DNA from 3 places in the Peribacillus sp. NPDC096622 genome. Region 3 is predicted to be linked to each of the others. Evidence: predicted binding sites of a transcription regulator. Region 3 holds the regulator's gene; each other region holds the start of a gene.
The links. The regulator LexA, encoded in region 3, represses DNA repair genes until DNA is damaged. The targets are predictions, from matches to a motif close to CGAACATATGTTCG.
Positions count from the first base shown of each region.

Region 1 (6,771 bases), on a different contig from region 3:
CTCTTGAATCAAAATGAAAAAAACATTATTTCACAGATTCAATCAATAGAAAATCTATTTTCCTCAAAATTTTATTAAGAAGAATGTTGAAAGTGTGAAGTTGGCACTATTAAACGAGGGCTGCGTATCTGCAGTTGAACGTAATATAGAAAGTTAGGATTACCAACAAAATATTTTGTTAAAGAGTATGTTGACGAGTTTGTTTACTGTTTTTTTAGAATTTGTACAATTAAACGTTGGTTTCCACTCCAGGCACTTGCATTCCGCGGGCGGTCCATGAGCATCCTCGGCGTCTTTGCACCTGCGTGGTCTCCCTTGGACACGCATTTCCCGCATGAGTCTCGCACTTTTCGTTCCAACCAACTTTGTTTCAAAATTTAGATGGAAACCCTTTTGGCTACGAATTAAACCATGCAAATAAAACATTGCATGGTTTTTATAAGAAATAAAGGTTGGGAAAATTTTTTACGATCAAAACATGGGGTATAAGTTTCTTTAACGATTGACTCCTTGATACATAATATAATAGACAATAGACACCGACGATGCACCTTTTGTTCAGTGTTTCACAAACTGTTCGAAAAAGGTTATTATTTTTCTGGAACTCTTTTGTTTTATACGTTTTATATTAAGAAATCGCTACTAGTAGATAATACTAGGTATGGATATTCAATTAACATCTTTTTCAATAACGTTGTACTGACACTAAAATGATAGTGTTGACGTATAGTTATAATAGATGAATGGAAATTAAATTGTCGATTAATATTGAACAAACGAGCCCGACCTATTAATCGTTAAGGACTGTTTCCTTGAAAGTGTTGCCCTGATCAGTAAGCAGTAATTGTGCGAACGGCTTATGTAAAACGGCGATTGACAGTCCTCATTTCCTATAATGAGGAAGAGGAGTGTATACCAGAAGGATACAGCGTCGAATATGGAGGGACATTCTGCCGTTTAATCATTAAGAACAAAGGCGATGCTATGCATAGAGTGAATTTAATGAAGGATGCCATAACAAGGGAGCTTGAAGTAATTCAGTTAATTGTAAAAGGTATTTTCCAGAAGAAGAATTATCTATCTGAAATCCATGGCAGACATTTCATCCCACATGGCATAGATCAATCAAACAAAGGATATCATGGGCTTTTTAAGCGTCCCCATCGTATTAAAGGTATTTCATTTTTCCGACACAGGGAATTGTTGAAGGCAATCGATCAGGGGAAATCATGAATGCGTGTTACATTCTGCGGCGGATCATGATATTGGTTTACTTTAAGCTCCTTGTTCAAGATAACTGTTTTCCTATCCTTCTCTTCAAGATGATTAGTGCTCTTGGTTTGATGGGGCAGAGACAATCATAATGGGTGCGACTCCAACCTTTGTAAAGGAGCATGTAAATAACTTTTATTTGAAGAATCTCAAAACTAAAATGGTTAAGGATATTCAGTAGGCACTTGATTACATAGGTTATGCCTTGAGCGAAAAGTAATATTCATAAAGATGAATCCATGGTTTTAACAAGCCGATTAAATTATGATTATGGAATATTCAAACAGGTGAATGGAGGTAAGTGAGTCTTATCGGTCTTGATCATGAAAGACTCACTTACCTTTATGCCTGGAAGGGCGGAATGCTTTTTTGTGGTCATACTTTTTACATCCAAGGGATCTGTCCCTTCCCGAAGGATCCAAGCATCCACATTCACAGAAACATGTATGGAGGATGCCTGTACCCGCCCGCTAATTCCTTGAACGGTGGTTTTTTTCGAAAAAGTAATAACATAACAAGTCTTCGGTTTTGTTGCGAAGGCGGGGATTGAAATAATTATGATGTTCCTCGTATCCTTTATATAAAAAACAATACATCGTGAAGGATTCATCGCGTTTGATTTCACTAACCTTAATATTCTCTTTGCGCAAATAGCGCCGTACCTCGGCAAGTTCGTCTTGAACCACTTTTAAAGTATGTTCGACTAGCTCCGAATAGGGCCTTTTTAATTTAAACGGACTAATTTCGATGACCTTGAGATCCAGGTTTAAGACTGTAATAACCATAGGGAGGTAGATGGCTTTTTCAATCATATTTCGGTCACCTTCTGGAATGCGGGTCATCATGACCGCCCCTTTCTAAATAGTACGTTTTCAATAATAATATGTATATTCCGTGAAAAAAACGAGAACATTTGTTCTATTTTTTTATCCTAATGTATTTTCAGTGTATATGCAAGCAATTTTGATAAATCTAGAAATATTCGTTAACAAGATTATGTTTTCCGGAGATAGGGAAAGTATGAAGATATATGGATAATAATTCTTGCAATTTCAGGGGAAAGTGATATATCTAAAATAAACAGTTTTTAATAAGTTTATGCTGCTTTGATGGCAGCATGTCGAGGGAGATAATTATGGATTTGGATACTATACGTGAGTGGTTTACACTTGATCATATATCGGCACTTATTCAGCAATATCGCTCATTCGGTCCAATTCCCGGAATCTTACTGCCGATGCTGGAAGCTTTTTTGCCTTTTTTGCCCTTAGTGGTGTTCGTGCTTGCCAATGCAACGGCTTTTGGTCTCTGGTGGGGGTTTTTATTTTCTTGGATTGGTGCGGTAGCGGGGTCTTTTTTGCTTTTTTGGATTATTAGAAGATATGGTCAAATGAGGTTTTTCCGATTTTTGCAAAAGCATAAACAGGTGCAGAGGTTGATGGTTTGGGTTGAGAGCCATGGATTCGGTCCTTTGTTCATATTGCTCTGCTTCCCTTTTACACCTTCTGCTATCGTTAATATCGTGGCAGGACTTTCAAAAGTCAGTACCCTGCAATATGGACTTGCAGTAGTGGGAGGGAAAGCGGTGATGATTTTTACGATCAGTTTCGTGGGTTACGATTTAGTATCCTTAATTCATAAACCGGTGCGAACGGTCATTATCGGAATCGTCATCTTCATCCTATGGTATGTGGGGAAAAGATTGGAAGTCCGGTTAAATAGAAGCATGAAGAGAGAAGAAGGACAATAAATTAATATATAAATGCAGTAGGGGTTGAACTAGATGGAAAAAACAAACAAGAATTCTTTATCCGATTGGATAAAACCAGCGATGATAGCTTTTGTTATTTACATCTTAATCCGTACATTTCTCTTTTCAAGCTATGATGTTGAAGGAAAGTCGATGCAGCCGACCCTTGAAGATGGAAATAAACTTGTTGTGAATAAAATCAATTACCAGATTCATGATATCAACCGTTTTGACATTATTGTTTTTCATGCGAATTCACAAGAAGATTATGTTAAGCGGGTTATAGGGGTTGCAGGCGACCGTATTCATTATAAAGATGATTGGCTATATGTAAATGGTAAGAAAGTGGATGAGCCTTATCTTGAGAAATTCAAGGAAGGTTTCCCAGGACAGGATTTTACGGGTGATTTTACATTAAAAGAATTGACGGACATGACCAAAGTTCCGGAAGGCAAGCTTTTTGTCATGGGTGATAATCGTCTTGAAAGTGCTGACAGCCGTCACTTTGGTTATATACCGGTTGAAAACGTTGTTGGTAAAGTGGATGTTCGATATTGGCCGGTCAAGGATTTCAATTTTAAATTTACAGGTGAATGATTGTGGAAGCCCGAGAATTATGTGGGCTTTTTCTTTTGGGGGAAAAGCGAACGTACGATTGGTGTTTTTTTAAGGGAAACGGTAAAATAATAGAAAGTAAATCTAATTGGAAACAGAAACCTAGTCATAAAGACGAAGCTATTTCTGGTATGATGGGTCTAGATATTAAGTTGTAAGGGGGAAAAAGAGATGTCACTCCGTTTTTTACTGGGAAGATCGGGTGCAGGGAAAACTTCGAATATATTGGACGAAATCCGTTCTAAAATGGCAGAAGATCCCGAAGGAAATCCAATTATCTACCTCGTTCCTGATCAGATGACGTTTCTATCTGAATATAAATTAATTAAAACACCAGGCCTTGCCGGAATGATCCGGACACAGGTTTTCAGTTTTAGCAGGCTTGCTTGGCGTGTTCTTCAGGAAACCGGGGGGATGAGCAGGCTGCATTTGGACAGTGTTGGCGTTAATATGTTGATACGGAAAATCATGGATGATAAAAAGGAAGAGTTAAAGATGTTTCGTCGATCTGCTGATAAGCAGGGGTTCATTGCACAGATGGAGCTAATGCTGGCTGAGTTCAAGCAGTATTGCATCCAACCTGATGACATTCAAAACTATATGGCTGAAACCTCGCAGGCCGGCAGCGGCATTCAGGATAAACTGCATGATCTTGAATTGGTCTATCAGGCTTTTGAGGATGAAATGGTCAACAAATATTTAGATTCCGAAGATTATTTCACTTTGCTGATCGAAAAAATGTCAGAGTCTTCATATATAAGGAATGCGGATATATATATTGATGGTTTTTATAGCTTGACCCCACAAGAATTATTGATTGTGGAAGAAATGATGAAGCTGTGCAGGAGTGTAACGATCTCGCTGACGTTAGATCAGCCCTACAGGCGATATGCTCCGGATGATTTGCAATTGTTCAGGCAAACGGGAAATCTTTATCATCACCTTTATCAGGCTGGATTGAGGAATAGCATTCCGATTGCAGAAGACCGAATCTTAAAAGGAACGGAAAGGTTTGGAAAGAGTCCGGGGCTGAATCATCTGGAAACCTATTTTTCCACGCGTCCTGCACAAACGTTTGAGCAGTCACCTGATGTAACGATCGCCCAGGCAGTTAACCGCAGAGCTGAGATTGAAGGAGTTGCCCGGGATATCTTGTCGCTGGTCAGACAGAAACAGCACCGTTTCCGTGATATCGTGATTTTAGTCCGTAATGGGGAAGCATACGCTGATATTTTACAAACCGTTTTTCGGGATTATCAAATTCCCTTGTTCGTCGATTCCAAACGGACGATGCTGAATCATCCTCTGATAGAACTGATTCGTTCCACTTTGGAGATCATCAATGGCTATTGGCGTTATGAGCCGGTATTTCGTGCAATCAAGACGGAGCTTCTATTTCCGCTGCAAAAAAACCACGATAGGATGCGTGAACAGGTAGATAAGCTGGAAAACTATGTGCTGGCCCGCGGCATTAAAGGAAGCAGGTGGACGTCCAAAGATCGATGGACCTACCGGCGCTTCCGCGGACTGGAACTCGAGGACCGTAACCAAACGGATAAGGAAATGATGCTTGAGCAAGAGTTGAATGAGATGAAGCAATTATTTACCGAGCCGATCTTAAAGCTCTCAAAACGGGCTAAAAAGGCTGCTAATGGCAGGGAATTGTGTGAAGCCCTTTATCTATACCTTGAAGAATTGCATGTGCCGGAAAAATTGGAAAAGCTGAAACTGGAGGCGGAAGAAGCAGGTGATTTGGTATCGGCAAGAGAGCATGAGCAAACATGGAATGCGGTTGTCGACCTATTGGACCAATTCGTCGAACTGCTGAGCGGGGAAGAGCTTTCCATGAAACAGTTTGCGGTAATCATTGAAGCTGGTCTGGAATCTCTTGAATTTTCTTTGGTACCGCCGGCAATTGACCAAGTATTGGTAGCTAATCTAGATTTATCCCGCCTGGATGATGTGAAGACAGCTTTTGTTATCGGCCTGAACGAAGGGGTTCTGCCTGGGAAAGCTGTATCTGACGGGATATTTTCAGATAGTGATCGTGAGGTGCTGCTGGCTGGTGGACTTGATGTTGCCCCAAGTTCAAAGGTGCGCCTGCTGGATGAGGAGTTTACAGCATACAAAGCATTCACTACGCCTGCCGAGACCCTTTATTTATCATATCCCCTTGCCGATGAGGAAGGAAAGGCGCTTTTACCCTCATCCTATTTGAAACGGGTAAGGGACGTATTGCCTAACGTTTCCGAGGTGTATTATATGAACGATCCGTCCGATCTATCTGCTGCGGAACAGGTGAAGTATGCTGCGAATCATGATGTGGCCCTATCGTACCTGGCTGCACAATTGCAGCTGAAAAAAAGGAACTATCCAATCCATCCACTATGGTGGGATGTATATAATGCCATTATTGATGATGAAATGGCCGGTCCTTCAGCAACTAAGGTTTTATCGAGCCTTTTTTATCAAAATAGGACAAAGAAATTATCTGAGGAAACAAGTAAGCAATTATACGGTGAGAGCATTCTTACGAGTGTATCCCGGATGGAAATGTTCAATAGCTGCCCGTTTTCCCATTATGCCGCTCATGGCTTGAAATTACGGGAACGGCAGATTTTCCGTTTGGATGCACCTGATATAGGCGAGATGTTCCATGGAGCGTTGAAAATGATTTCCGATTACTTGAAGGAACATGATATTCCTTGGGCTACATTGACCTCGGAACAATGCTTGGAGCTGGCCAGAATTGCTGTGGAGAGACTTGCTCCTAAACTCCAAAATCAGATTTTGTTAAGTACGAACCGCCATCACTATTTACGCAGGAAACTGGAACATGTGATTGGACGGGCCTCGATCGTATTAAGTGAACATGCAAAGGTGAGCGGTTTTGCTCCAATCGGATTGGAACTTGGATTCGGAAAAAATGGCGAGCTGCCGCCACTTTCTTTCACATTGAAAAACGGTACGAAGATGGAATTGATCGGCCGGATCGACCGTGTGGATAAAGCGGAAGAAGATGAGGGTGTTTATTTGCGTGTGCTCGATTATAAGTCGAGTGAAAAGGAACTGAACATGAGTGAAGTATATTATGGACTCGCGCTGCAAATGTTGACATATCTTGATATCGTCGT
Region 1 covers NZ_JBIWES010000003.1:111,269-118,039, reverse strand. Annotated here, with positions in the region: gene ACIQYG_RS06985 (hypothetical protein) at 847-1,233, shown strand; gene ACIQYG_RS06980 (YhjD family protein) at 1,743-2,114, opposite strand; gene ACIQYG_RS06975 (TVP38/TMEM64 family protein) at 2,408-3,022, shown strand; gene lepB (signal peptidase I) at 3,056-3,619, shown strand; gene addB (helicase-exonuclease AddAB subunit AddB) at 3,809-6,771, shown strand, end outside.
Region 1: addB (helicase-exonuclease AddAB subunit AddB) is a predicted target of LexA. The motif match lies at 3,667-3,680, and genes of this name have one in related genera.

Region 2 (6,771 bases), on a different contig from region 3:
CGATGAACATCTTCATCAGCACATCACAATGTGCATCAAAAATCTCCAATGTAATCCCCCTTCCTGTACCTTTTTTATAATTATAGATCCATCATAAACGACACGGGCCTTTCGTCATTTGGATTTCACGACAAAAAAGAGCCTGCTCGCCATCCGACAAACAGGACACCCAAACATGCAATTATCTTGGTTCAATGATTAGTTTTATTGCCGTTCTCTCTTCGCCATCAATAAGTATATCTGTAAAGGCAGGAATACAAATCAAGTCAACTCCACTAGGTGCGACAAACCCTCTTGCGATTGCTACTGCCTTGACGGCTTGATTTAACGCACCTGCACCGATTGCTTGAATTTCGGCTGCTCCTCTTTCCCTGAGCACTCCCGCTAGTGCGCCTGCTACAGAATTAGGATTAGATTTTGCTGAAACTTTTAATATTTCCATTCCTAGTCCTCCTTGTTTTCCCTGCCGATTCTAACTTGGCTAAATAGTTATAACACTTTCCACTGCTACTATATTCATCAAGTAAAACTTGTATGACAAAGAAAACCAGGATTGTACACCATTTATTAAAGGATGGAAAAACGGATGCCCAGTTTGACTGCCCATCCGTTCGAATCAATGATAAAAGGGATGATCTTCGTTAATCAGGATCCTTTCTATCTTCTTTGCCTTGCCAGTTTTATCATCAATTTCTAGGAGAACCCCACTTAATAGTGTCCGTCCCTCTTTTGGGACTTCGAAACGAACAGGAAGGCTGGTCAGGAACCGATGGATGACTGCCTCTCTTTCCATACCAAGGATGCCATCATATGGTCCTGTCATGCCTACATCCGATATGTAAGCGGTGCCTGCAGGTAATATACGGTTATCGGCTGTCTGGACGTGTGTGTGTGTACCAACAACGGCTGTAACCTTACCATCCAGGAACCACCCCATAGCTTGCTTTTCACTTGTAGCTTCTCCATGAAAATCGACAAAGATGATCGGTGTCTTTTTTCGAGCCTCCGCCACTAGTTCTTCCGCCTTTTTGAACGGACAATCCAAATCCGGCATGAACGTTCTCGCTTGCAAATTGATGACCGCTATTTCATGCTGGTTCAATTTTAAAAATTTCATACCTTCTCCAGGTACCCCGTCTGGAAAGTTTGCTGGACGGACGAGATATTTCGCTTCATCAATAAAATTGAAAATATCACGATTATCCCATGTATGGTTTCCCATGGTCACTGCCTGCGCTCCCCACTCTAAAAAACTGCGGTAAATCTTTTCTGTAATTCCCCGGCCACTTGCGGCATTCTCGCCATTGATGACCGTGATATGCGGACGATACTTTTCTTTTAACTTAGGAAGGTATTCTTGGATCATGTCACGACCTGGAGACCCCACTACATCTCCAATAAATAGCAATTTCATTGTAAAACCCTTTCTGGATTCACCTAATTATATGAATGATTCAAGTATGTATTGTAACATAATTTGGGGTAATTATAAGAATTACGCTTAACGATTAATATCGGAAAAAGAAAAAACGAAGTGGTTTGCACCACTTCGTCTTTCATTAACAATTATTTGGCGTATTCGACTGCTCTTGTTTCACGGATGACCGTGACTTTTATATGTCCTGGGTAATCGAGCTCTTCTTCAATCCTTTTCCGGATATCACGTGCGAGTCGATGTGCCGAAAGATCATCGATTTGTTCTGGTTTCACTAGAATCCGCACTTCACGTCCGGCTTGAATCGCAAAAGATTTTTCCACTCCATCATAGGACTCGGAAATTTCCTCAAGTTTTTCAAGTCTTCTAATGTAATTTTCAAGCGTTTCACTTCTAGCTCCCGGTCTTGCAGCTGATAACGCATCAGCGGCAGCCACAAGCACTGAAATGATGGAAGTTGGTTCCGTATCGCCATGATGTGAAGCGATGCTGTTAATGACAGTTGGATGCTCTTTATATTTGGTTGCTAATTCAACGCCAATTTCAACGTGACTGCCTTCCACTTCATGATCGATCGCTTTCCCAATATCATGCAATAAACCTGCACGGCGGGCAAGTACTTCATCCTCACCGAGCTCAGCGGCCAGTAAACCTGAAAGCTGGGCCACTTCAATTGAATGTTTAAGCACGTTTTGCCCATAACTGGTACGGAATTTCAAACGTCCTAGTATTTTGATGAGATCTGGATGGAGACCGTGAACTCCAACTTCAAAAGTAGTTTGTTCACCAATTTCACGAATATGTTCATCTACCTCACGTCTTGCTTTGTCAACCATTTCTTCAATGCGGGCCGGATGGATCCGTCCGTCCTGAACAAGTTTCTCAAGAGCCAAGCGTGCCGTTTCCCGTCTAATTGGATCGAATCCAGATAAAATGACAGCTTCAGGAGTATCATCAATAATAAGGTCAATACCTGTTAGCGTTTCTAACGTCCGGATATTTCGTCCTTCACGTCCGATTATCCGCCCTTTCATTTCATCGTTTGGAAGATTTACTACAGAAACGGTGGTTTCTGCAACATGATCAGCCGCACAACGCTGAATGGCAAGAGAAAGGACTTCTTTTGCTTTTTTATCAGCTTCTTCTTTGGCACGGGTATCACTTTCTTTAATCATAAGCGCTACATCGTGAGCAAGCTCGTTTTCCATTCGGTCTATAATGATTGCTTTAGCCTCTTCACGAGTTAAACCGGAAACACGTTCAAGCTCTGTTTGCTGCTTACGAACCGTCTCTTCCACTTTGCTTTCCATCTCTTCAATATGCTGTTGTCTTTGGTTTAGAGAATCTTCTTTTTTCTCCAAAAGGCTCTCACGTTTGTCTAACGTTTCATCCTTACGGTCCAGATTCTCTTCTCTTTGCAATAACCGATTTTCTTGTTTTTGTAATTCGTTCCTTCTTTCACGGACTTCCCGATCCGAATCGGCACGAACTTTATGAATTTCATCTTTTGCTTCCAACAAGGCTTCTTTCTTAAGTGCTTCCGCTTCACGTTTTGCATCCTCAAGGATGTGCTCTGCAGAGCCCTTTGCCCCTGCTATTCTACTCTCAAATTTTGATTTGTGAATAAAATAACCAACAACTGCACCGACGATTAGGCCAAGCAAAGTGAAGATGATTGTCATGGGTTCCATCGTTTCACCTCCCCTTGCTATGAACTTTTTACATAAAATGTTGAACTGTCGGCAAGTACATTGCACATAAATTCAATATACAGCACTTAATTTTCAAAATTTTAGTTTGAAAAATTGTAAAATATACATATTAATTGTATAGTTGAGAATTTTTATTGTCAAGCGTTTGTCCCTTATGTATCAATGATTATTCAAGTTTTCTTAATATCAACCATCATAATGTACAGCATTCATTATGGAAGAAGTCTGTAAATCTGATTTCAATGCCATTTAATCCGCTGAAAATTCCGCATTTTTCTCAAAATATACATAAAAGGCCTAAGCGAATAAGCTTAGGCCTTTTCCAAATATCATTAATCAAGCAATTCAAAATGCTCTTCTGGTTCATTTTCTTCTGGTGGTAATTCATGCTCTCCATCAAGATTATAGTGATCTCTGATTTTCTGAGAAATTTCCTGAGCGATATCCTGATTTTCTTTCAAGAACAGCTTCGCATTTTCGCGGCCTTGTCCGACACGCTCTTCATTGTATGAATACCACGAGCCGCTTTTAAGGACGATATCAAGATCTGCACCCATATCGATGATTTCACCTTCCTGTGAAATCCCTTGACCATACATGATGTCAACTTCTGCTTGGCGGAATGGTGGGGCAACCTTGTTCTTTACAACTTTGATTTTCGTTTTATTACCGACGATTTCATTACCTTGTTTTAATTGTTCCGCACGGCGCACTTCCAGACGAACAGTTGAATAGAACTTCAATGCCCGGCCTCCCGGAGTCGTTTCTGGATTCCCAAACATAACACCGATTTTTTCACGGACTTGGTTAATGAAAATGGCAATGGTATTTGATTTATTAATGGAACCAGACAGTTTTCTAAGTGCCTGGGACATCATCCGGGCTTGAAGACCCATATGGGAATCTCCCATTTCGCCTTCGATTTCGGCTTTAGGAACAAGTGCTGCCACCGAGTCAATGACAATGATATCTACCGCTCCGCTTCGAACTAACGCTTCAGCGATCTCTAAGGCCTGTTCACCCGTATCAGGCTGTGAAAGCAGTAACTCATCGATATTCACACCAAGTTTTTCTGAATATGCTGGATCTAAAGCATGCTCGGCATCAATGAATGCAGCCGTGCCGCCAGTCTTTTGTACTTCTGCAATAGCATGTAATGCTACAGTCGTTTTACCGGAGCTTTCAGGTCCATATATCTCAATGACCCGGCCTCTTGGATATCCGCCCACTCCCAACGCTACGTCCAATGCTAAAGAACCGCTTGAAATCGTTGAAATCCTACGATCAGTCTGTTCACCAAGTTTCATAATAGAACCTTTACCAAATTGTTTTTCAATTTGTTTTAACGCCATATCTAAAGCCGCTTGACGATCACTCACTCAATTTCCTCCTCTATATTCAAATAATCGGCTGCCCGATTAAAGGTGTACTTACGTTAGCAATTATTTGAGATCAAGGTTTGACCCTGTCTCAAAACCTATCTTTACTATATACTCTTTTTACTATTTTGCCAAGCAAAAAGTCGAACATTCATTCGTTTTTTTCTTTCAGGAGATTCTTTGTAAAAAAGCGTTTTATCTTAAGGAAATCTCCATTTCGCTTCACTTACTCCCTAAAAAAACACATTTCGTTGAATTAACTTTTTTCTTTTTTCCCTATTTTTCAAGAAACAAACTTCCAAAACCAAATAAAAAGCAGAGCTGTAATAAAGCTCTGCTTATAGCGTTTATAAATCCCTTAATAGGTAATGACAGCCGTACTTCACACTCCGAATACGGTTTTGCGCCCTGCTTCCGGAAAGATTCAACTCCTTGAAATGAGTGTCTCCATCCCGATAGGAAATGCCAATAAATACTGTACCAACAGGCTTACCTTCTTGTTCATCCGGCCCTGCAACACCCGTAAAGCTTATGCCTACATCCGCATCGAGCTTACTCCTGACATTAGAGGCCATTTCCATTGCACACTCACCGCTGACCACCCCATACTCAGATATGGTATCATCACTGACGCCGAGGACATTGGACTTCGCATCATTCGTATAGCAGACAATTCCGCCTTTAAAGACTTTACCGGCGCCCGGTATGGTTGTCAGCTGTTCTTGGAACATCCCTCCGGTCAAGCTTTCAGCTGCCGCGATTGAAAGCTTGCGGACCGTTAATTCTTTTACAAGTTCCTTTATTAGCGAAGTATTATCACTTCCATAATGAAACTTACCGACCCTGCTAAGAATTTCTTTTTCCGTTTCTAAAATAAGTTCTTCGCATTTTTCTTTAGAAGAGTCTTTGGCGGTGATCCTTAACGTCACTTCCCCTTCGGCTGCCAGCGGAGCAATTGTCGGATTCGTTTGATTGACAAGGAGATCTTCAATCACCGTTTCCAGTTCGGCTTCCCCTATACCGTAGAACCGAAGAACCTTGGAATCGATCCGTTCATGCTTTTCCAATTTATTCATGATCTTTTCATAACCATAACTTAAAAACATCGGCTCCATTTCACTTGGTGGACCAGGTAGAAGCATATATGTAATCCCCGATTTGGACAAGACCATTCCCGGAGCCATGCCATGATCGTTTGCCAACACTTCACTGCCTTCTAAGACAAGGGCCTGCTTTTTGTTGTTTTCCGTCATCGGCCGTTCCCGTTTTTGGAAGTAAGCTTCAATGGATTGCAAAGCTTCATCATTAAAAACGAGCTTTTTCCCTATATGGCGAGCAATCGTTTCTTTCGTTAAATCATCTTTGGTAGGACCAAGTCCACCGGTAAAAACAATCAAGTTCGCCCTCGATTCAGCGATTTCTATAGCTTGTTGTAAGCGGCGGTCGTTATCCCCGACCACAGTATGGTAAAAAACGTTTATCCCCATTTCCGCAAACTGCTGCGATAAGAATCTTCCATTAGTGTTATTGATTTGACCTAAAAGAAGCTCTGAGCCCACTGCAATGATTTCTGCATCCATCTTTTCAAAACCACCATTCGTTTTACTTTGAATTAACAAATACTTCTTTGTTTTTTATAAAATAATCCAAACCTGACCAGATTGTAAAGATTAATGCAATCCATAATGCGATATTAGCAAATGGAAGTGAAATGAGGGCAAATGGAAGGTTATGCAGCAATAAAGCTGAAATAGAAACAATTTGTGCCCATGTTTTAATTTTACCAAGCTGGTTCGCTGCAACCACTTCCCCTGTACCCGCTAACACCAAACGCAATCCGGTTACTGCAAACTCGCGACTTATGATCACGATGGCAATCCAAGATTGACCGTACATTAGATCCAGATCAACTAAAACGATTAAGGCGGCCGAAACCAGAAGTTTATCTGCCAATGGATCTAAAAATTTTCCCAAATCAGTAATCATATTATATTTTCTCGCAAAATGGCCATCGATCCAATCCGTAGTGGAAGCGATTATAAAGAGGAGGGCTCCAGCTAGGTGCGCCACTGGCAAACTGTATTCTCCCCAAGTCAGTGTCCCCCAAGAAAAAGGAACGAGCATGATGATTAAAAATACTGGTATTAAACAGATTCTTGCTACTGTAATCTTATTAGGCAGATTCAAAACTTTTACCTCCAAAATTTACGCCTGCCATTTGGGCAAAGCGTCTTAGATCTAAAAT
Region 2 covers NZ_JBIWES010000008.1:24,102-30,872, forward strand. Annotated here, with positions in the region: gene ACIQYG_RS15395 (dipeptidase) at 1-49, opposite strand, end outside; gene spoVS (stage V sporulation protein SpoVS) at 182-442, opposite strand; gene ACIQYG_RS15405 (TIGR00282 family metallophosphoesterase) at 617-1,414, opposite strand; gene rny (ribonuclease Y) at 1,567-3,126, opposite strand; gene recA (recombinase RecA) at 3,480-4,526, opposite strand; gene ACIQYG_RS15420 (competence/damage-inducible protein A) at 4,874-6,106, opposite strand; gene pgsA (CDP-diacylglycerol--glycerol-3-phosphate 3-phosphatidyltransferase) at 6,129-6,713, opposite strand.
Region 2: recA (recombinase RecA) is a predicted target of LexA. The motif match lies at 4,671-4,684, and genes of this name have one in related genera.

Region 3 (6,771 bases):
AGGATATGCTGCCATTAGCACATTTGTGAAATACGTGTTTGTAGTAAAAGGAGTAAAAATCCAAACTTCTTGGGAGTTCTTTAAAAAAGGGCCTGCAAATACTACTGAGGTCCCAATGAATGACAGCCAATTGCTGTGAAAGAAATTTATTTACTTAATGTATAGGACGGACTTCAAAACACCATGAATAGGAGCAATTGGACAATGGCAAATTCAAAGGAAAAAGTTAATCTGGATGAACAAGCCTTATCCTTTGCAGGATAAGGGCTTGTTCTTTTTTTTCTTGAATTGTGCATTCCGATTTCCTCCCTAAGTACGTCTTCCTTAAATGAAAAGATCTCATACATAAATGAATTGAAGGCAAATCTTCATACTTTATCTCCATTTTCAATGAAATTTCTTCTAGTTTTTTTCTCCCATCTTTATGAGGATAGCAGGTAATGGTATGCAAAAGTACAATTATATACTAATGAAGGGATGGGAAGGAGGGCATTGATAATTGGATGGGTTCGAAAAATATTCCACATGATATTGGAGGAGATAACAATTGAAAAGGAATGTAATCAATTATGTCGTTTTTCTTGTCCTCATTCTAACCATATTAATTATGGCTAAGCCAGACATTTCCTCAGCAGGAAAATTGAAGCCCCCCTCCGAAACTTTCAGTCCAGGGGATTGGTTTCTTGGAAGTATTCCTCCCAATCTTGATACAAAGAAACCACCGATCGTGTTTGTTCAAGGGAAAAACGGCAGTTCAACCAGCTGGTACGGTGAAACGGAATATCATGGTGTCAATGATATGTATACCAAAGCGTATGAAGCAGGCTACCAAACGGTTTTTGTTCAGCTTCATGACTCAGCTGGAAATGGATCAGTGAGCCAATATGCTAATGGAAGGCTTTTAGCTCAAATGCTTTCAGAAATCAGTAACCATTTCGGGGGCGAAAAAGTAAATATTATAGCTCACAGCAAAGGGGGCCCAGACACCCAAGCGGCTCTAGTACACTATGGAGCACACCAATATGTTGGACGGGTGATTACTTTAGCTTCCCCTCATCATGGTTCTCATCTAGCTGATTTGGCTTATAGCTGGTATGCGGGCTGGCTTGGTTCCTTATTAGGTCAAAAAGATGAGGGAACTTATTCTTTACAGGTTGGTAAAATGGCCGAATTTCGTTCTGTCACGGATAACCATGTTAACTCTCGTAAAAACTTATATTTCACTGTAGCTGGTATGAACAGAGGCCCAGTACTATCAGCCTTATCAATGGGTGGGCAATATTTATCTTCATATGGGGAAAATGATGGACTAGTCAATGTATGGAGTACAAAAATACCCTATGCAACACATTTATTTACGGATCCCAACTTTGATCACGACAATATTCGAGTTGGCTCAGCTGTATTTTCAAGAATTGAACCCTATTTAAGAAGCACTTCAACCGCTGGGATTCCTGAATATAATGTCAATTATAAAGAACGGGTTGAAGATGATGTCATTACAACCGCACTTGCTCAAACCGTTCTAGGTGATGTCCTGAAACAAAATGTCTGGGTCGAACAAAGCTTCCATGTAAATGAAGCGGCCCCAGGTAATATAAGCATATATACAGCCTCAAATGATGTGGAGGTTGAGTTGATTTCTCCATCCAATAAAAAGTATTCACCGTCCTTAAAGGTCCATTCAGCCAAAAAGGAAACCTCCTTTTTTAATGGTGCAACCATCCAGTCATTCTATAGAAATAACCTTGAAATTGGTGACTGGAAAGTACGAATGAAGACTAAATCACCAAAAGACGCCTACTTGTTCACAGCACAATTTAATGAAAAGAATCCCATTACATTTAGTATGGCCGGTAAAGTTAAGCAAAAAGATGCAAAGTTTTTAATAAAGAATCCAATGAATGGTAAAAAAAGACCAATCAGCACAACATTTTTGGTTCATCTGATAGATGAAACCGGTAATGAAATTAGTGAAAAAAACTCAATTAAGGTAATGGATACTGAAAATTTTACTGGTACCTTTCCAGAAGTACCTAAGTCAGGTGTTTATAATGTAACAATAGATGTCAAGGAAAAAAATGTGGATGGTACTGAAAGGACCCGGACGCTGATTCGTTCGGTCTATATTGAGAAATAGCGAAATGCCTTCTCTTAATTGAGAAGGCATTTTTTGGGGATGAAAAATGAGGGAGGTGCGATATGTTAGGGTTAACTAGGGTGATGGTAATTACGCAAATGGAAACAGCTTATAGAAGTATTTATATAACGGTTGTTAGATGGATATATTTAAAAATTGGTTCCCTGGAAATTATGCATAGCAATCAGAGATCTAACGAGCAAAGAAACAGCCATTTAGAAAATTGCTCATTATGCCCAGAAAAAATTAACAGGGCATATTGTGAAAAAGGGGTTTTTGTTTTCAACTCTTGCAAATTTCTCAACAAGTGCAGATTCAACAGTGGAATGGCTGAGGCGATCTTAACTTTATTAAAGTGAACCAATGATTAAGAGTGAAGAAATTTAATGGGAGGGGGATTTTAACCCACTCTTTTTTTATTTCGATGAGCTTTTTCAAAAGTACATATTACCAGAAAGGCGCTTGTATAACTTTCATCCGTTATAAAGGATGTTTAAATTTCCACGAAAACTTGATTCTATTAAAAAATTTTCAATATCTACTCTTCCATATGCATATTGAGAGAATAAGGTACATAAATTTAAACAAACAAAAAAAGCGCGGAAAGCGCTTTTAGTGTATTTGTCTATATAAGCCTATTACTTTTCCAAGAATCGAAACATCTCGTAAAATAATTGGTTCCATATTTGAGTTCTCAGGCTGAAGTCTTATGTAATCCGGTTCCTTAAAGAATCGTTTTACAGTGGCTTCATCATCTTCCGTCATCGCCACGACGATATCTCCATTATTGGCACTGCTTTGTTGTTTCACAATGACATAATCTCCATCATGAATTCCTGCTTCGATCATACTTTCACCCATGATTTCCAGCATGAATACATGGTCATCATGTGGAACCATGCTTTCGGGAAGCGGAAAGTATTCTTCAATGTTCTCAATGGCCGTTATCGGCATGCCCGCTGTTACTTTTCCAAGTAACGGCACGTTCACGACATTGGCTTTGGGAATATTGTTCGCTTCCTCCAAATTCATTATTTCAATGGCTCTTGGCTTAGTTGGGTCACGTCTAATAAGGCCTTTACTTTCCAGGCGGGATAAATGCCCGTGAACTGTTGAACTTGATGCAAGTCCCACTGCTTCGCCAATCTCCCGTACGGAAGGTGGATAACCTTTTTGGCGGACCTCTTCTTTAATGAAATCAAGAATATCTTGCTGCCGTTTTGATAGTTTTGTCATTTGTGCACCTCTTCCCCAATGTTCTTTGCTACATTATAGCATGGCGCCCAACTCTATACAAACATAAGTTCGAATTTTGTTGTTGACTGAAACAAACGTTCGTATTATAATTTGACCATAACATACGAACGAACATTCGCTTTGGAGGGATAATTATGAAAAAATTATACAAAAATTATATTTATACGATTCTATTAGCGGGATCAGTATTCATCTTTTCAATTTTATTCTCTTGTACACTGAACAATGATCAAAAAAAAGATTTCCTTTCTATAGAAGTAAGTGAAGGTGATACCCTATGGGGAATTGCCGAAGAATATGAAGAATCGAATTTGACAAAAAAAGAATTCATTGGTTGGATAGAAGAGCATAATGGAGTCAGGGCGGATTCGATAAAACCTGGTCAAGTCATTGTCATACCGGTTAAAGGGGAAGAACTTGTCCAGAATTTGGCCAGTGATCAGTAAGTAGTGAAGGTAGGGTATTATGAAGGCGGTAATCTATTGTAGGGTCAGCACCGAAAAAGAGTCACAGGAAACATCATTGGCAAGGCAGGAAGATGAATTGGTCAAATTGGCTGAAAAGATGGATGTGGAAGTTATCTCCATTATAAAAGAACAGGCAAGTGGTTATGAGTTGAATCGGGATGGCATTTTTGACATGCTCGAACTATTTAAAACCAAAGAAGCTGAAGTTCTATTAATCCAGGACGAAACAAGACTGGGAAGAGGGAATGCCAAAATAGCCCTATTCCATGTCATCCTTAAAGAAAATGTGAAAATTTATACGCTCTCACACGATGGGGAGCTGGAGTTATCGGATTCGGATGCCATGGTCATCCAGATAGTCGGCATTGTAGAAGAATATCAAAGGAAACTACATAATCTTAAAATAAAGCGCGGAATGATAAGAGCCGTTGAAAAAGGGTACCGTCCTCAAAAAAATCTTCAGAATCAAAGGAATTCCACTGGAAGGGACCGTATGGAGATTCCTATTGAAGAGATTATTAAACTTCGTGCCAATGGGTTGACATTCTCAGAAATCGCAGCCACATTAAGGGGCTTTGGATACAATGTATCTAAGGCTACTGTGAACAGGCGTTATCTCGAACATCAAATGAATACAAAGGAAAGTAAATCATAGAACTTGTAATTTCGCTTTTTTTTTAATACCATGACAATATCCGCAGAATATGAAGGAGCGAGATTATGTTATCAAAAGAAAAAATAGCCCGTATAAATGAACTTTCTAAAAAGGCAAAGGCCGAAGGTTTGACGGAAGTTGAGGCGAAAGAGCAAACCCAATTGAGAAGTGAATATTTGGAAACATTCAGAAAGTCCATGTCCGATACTTTGGAGCATGTGAAAGTCGTGGATCCAGAGGGTAATGACGTCACTCCTCAAAAGATAAAAAATATAAAAGAAAAAAGAAATTTACATTAATGCTTGGATTCTTCTGATGGAACATTCATTAGAGGATTCTTTGGCATTTTGGAGTAAAAAGAGAGTGCATTCATGTATGTATTCTCCTATTTAGTTTAATCTAAATAGGAGACTTCTTATTCCTAGAAAATTGTAATATTGGGGTATTAAATAGTGATTTTAGTTGTGATATTATGCTTGTCACTATAATATAAAGAGGTACATTACAGGAAGGGATGTTTTACGATATGTTAGATAAATTAGATGCACTTTCTATCAATACGATTCGTACATTGTCGATTGATGCAATTGAAAAGGCTAATTCAGGCCATCCAGGTATGCCGATGGGTGCAGCGCCGATGGCGTATAAACTATGGACCGAATATATGAACCATAACCCGAAAAATCCTGATTGGTTTAATAGAGATCGCTTTGTTCTTTCAGCTGGTCATGGGTCTATGCTGTTATACAGCCTTCTTCATTTATCGGGATATGGCTTATCTATCGATGATTTGAAAAGCTTCCGCCAATGGGGCAGTAAAACTCCAGGACATCCTGAATACGGACATACGGCTGGTGTAGATGCAACTACTGGGCCGCTTGGACAAGGTATCGCAATGGCAGTCGGAATGGCAATGGCAGAACGTCATTTGGCAGAAAGCTATAACCGAGATTCTTATAATGTTGTCGATCATTATACATATAGCATTTGTGGAGATGGAGATTTAATGGAAGGTGTTTCTGCAGAAGCCGCTTCATTAGCTGGACATCTACAACTCGGAAGACTTGTTGTTTTATATGATTCTAATGATATTTCCCTTGACGGCGACTTAAGTCAATCATTTAGTGAAAGCGTAGCGGACCGGTTCAAATCTTATGGATGGCAATATATTCGCGTTGAGGATGGGAACGATCTTCAGGAAATTGCTAAAGCGATTGAAGAAGCGAAAACCGACGATGCACGCCCAACATTAATAGAAGTGAAAACGGTTATTGGTTACGGTTCACCAAATCGTTCAGGTAAATCTGCTGTTCACGGCGCTCCGCTTGGTGCAGATGAGCTGAAATTGACAAAAGAAGCATACAAATGGACATTCGAAGAGGACTTCCATGTACCTGAAGAAGTGTATTCACACTTCAATGAAGCTGTTGTTGATGCAGGAGCTCAAAAAGAAGAAGCGTGGAATGAATTGTTTAAAAATTACAAAGAAGCTCATCCTGAGTTAGCACAGCAATTGGAACTTGCCATCAAAGGTGAACTGCCTGCTGAGTGGGATCAGGAAATTCCAGTCTATGAAGAAGGTAAGACATTAGCTTCCCGTGCTTCAAGTGGTGAAGTACTGAATGCGATCGCCAAAAAGGTCCCTAGCTTCATTGGGGGTTCTGCGGATTTAGCTGGATCTAATAATACTGCCATCAAAGGTGAGACAGATCTATTACCTGGTAATTACAGTGGCCGTAATATATGGTTCGGTGTACGTGAGTTCGCTATGGGTGCGGCTTTAAATGGTATGGCACTTCATGGTGGATTAAAAGTCTATGGAGGAACATTCTTCGTATTCTCTGATTATCTACGTCCTGCCATAAGAATGGCAGCACTAATGGGACTGCCTGTTAATTATGTGTTCACTCATGACAGCATTGCTGTAGGGGAAGACGGACCGACTCATGAGCCAATCGAACAATTGGCATCATTGCGCGCAATGCCTAACCTAGGTGTAATCCGTCCAGCTGATGGCAATGAAACGGCAGCAGCCTGGAAAGTGGCTATGGAGTCTACAAATAAACCAACTGCTCTTGTACTGACTCGTCAAGGGTTGCCAACTATAAAAGGTACTTCCGAAACAGCGTATGAAGGTGTTTCAAAAGGTGCTTACATCATCTCTGCTTCAAAGAAAGAAGTAGCCGATGCATTGCTTCTTGCAACTGGTTCCGAAGTGAACTTGGCTGTGGAAGCACAGAAAGCTTTAGCGA
Region 3 covers NZ_JBIWES010000011.1:9,028-15,798, forward strand. Annotated here, with positions in the region: gene ACIQYG_RS18530 (esterase/lipase family protein) at 608-2,140, shown strand; gene lexA (transcriptional repressor LexA) at 2,753-3,376, opposite strand; gene yneA (cell division suppressor protein YneA) at 3,532-3,843, shown strand; gene ACIQYG_RS18545 (YneB family resolvase-like protein) at 3,863-4,519, shown strand; gene ACIQYG_RS18550 (DUF896 domain-containing protein) at 4,585-4,818, shown strand; gene tkt (transketolase) at 5,046-6,771, shown strand, end outside.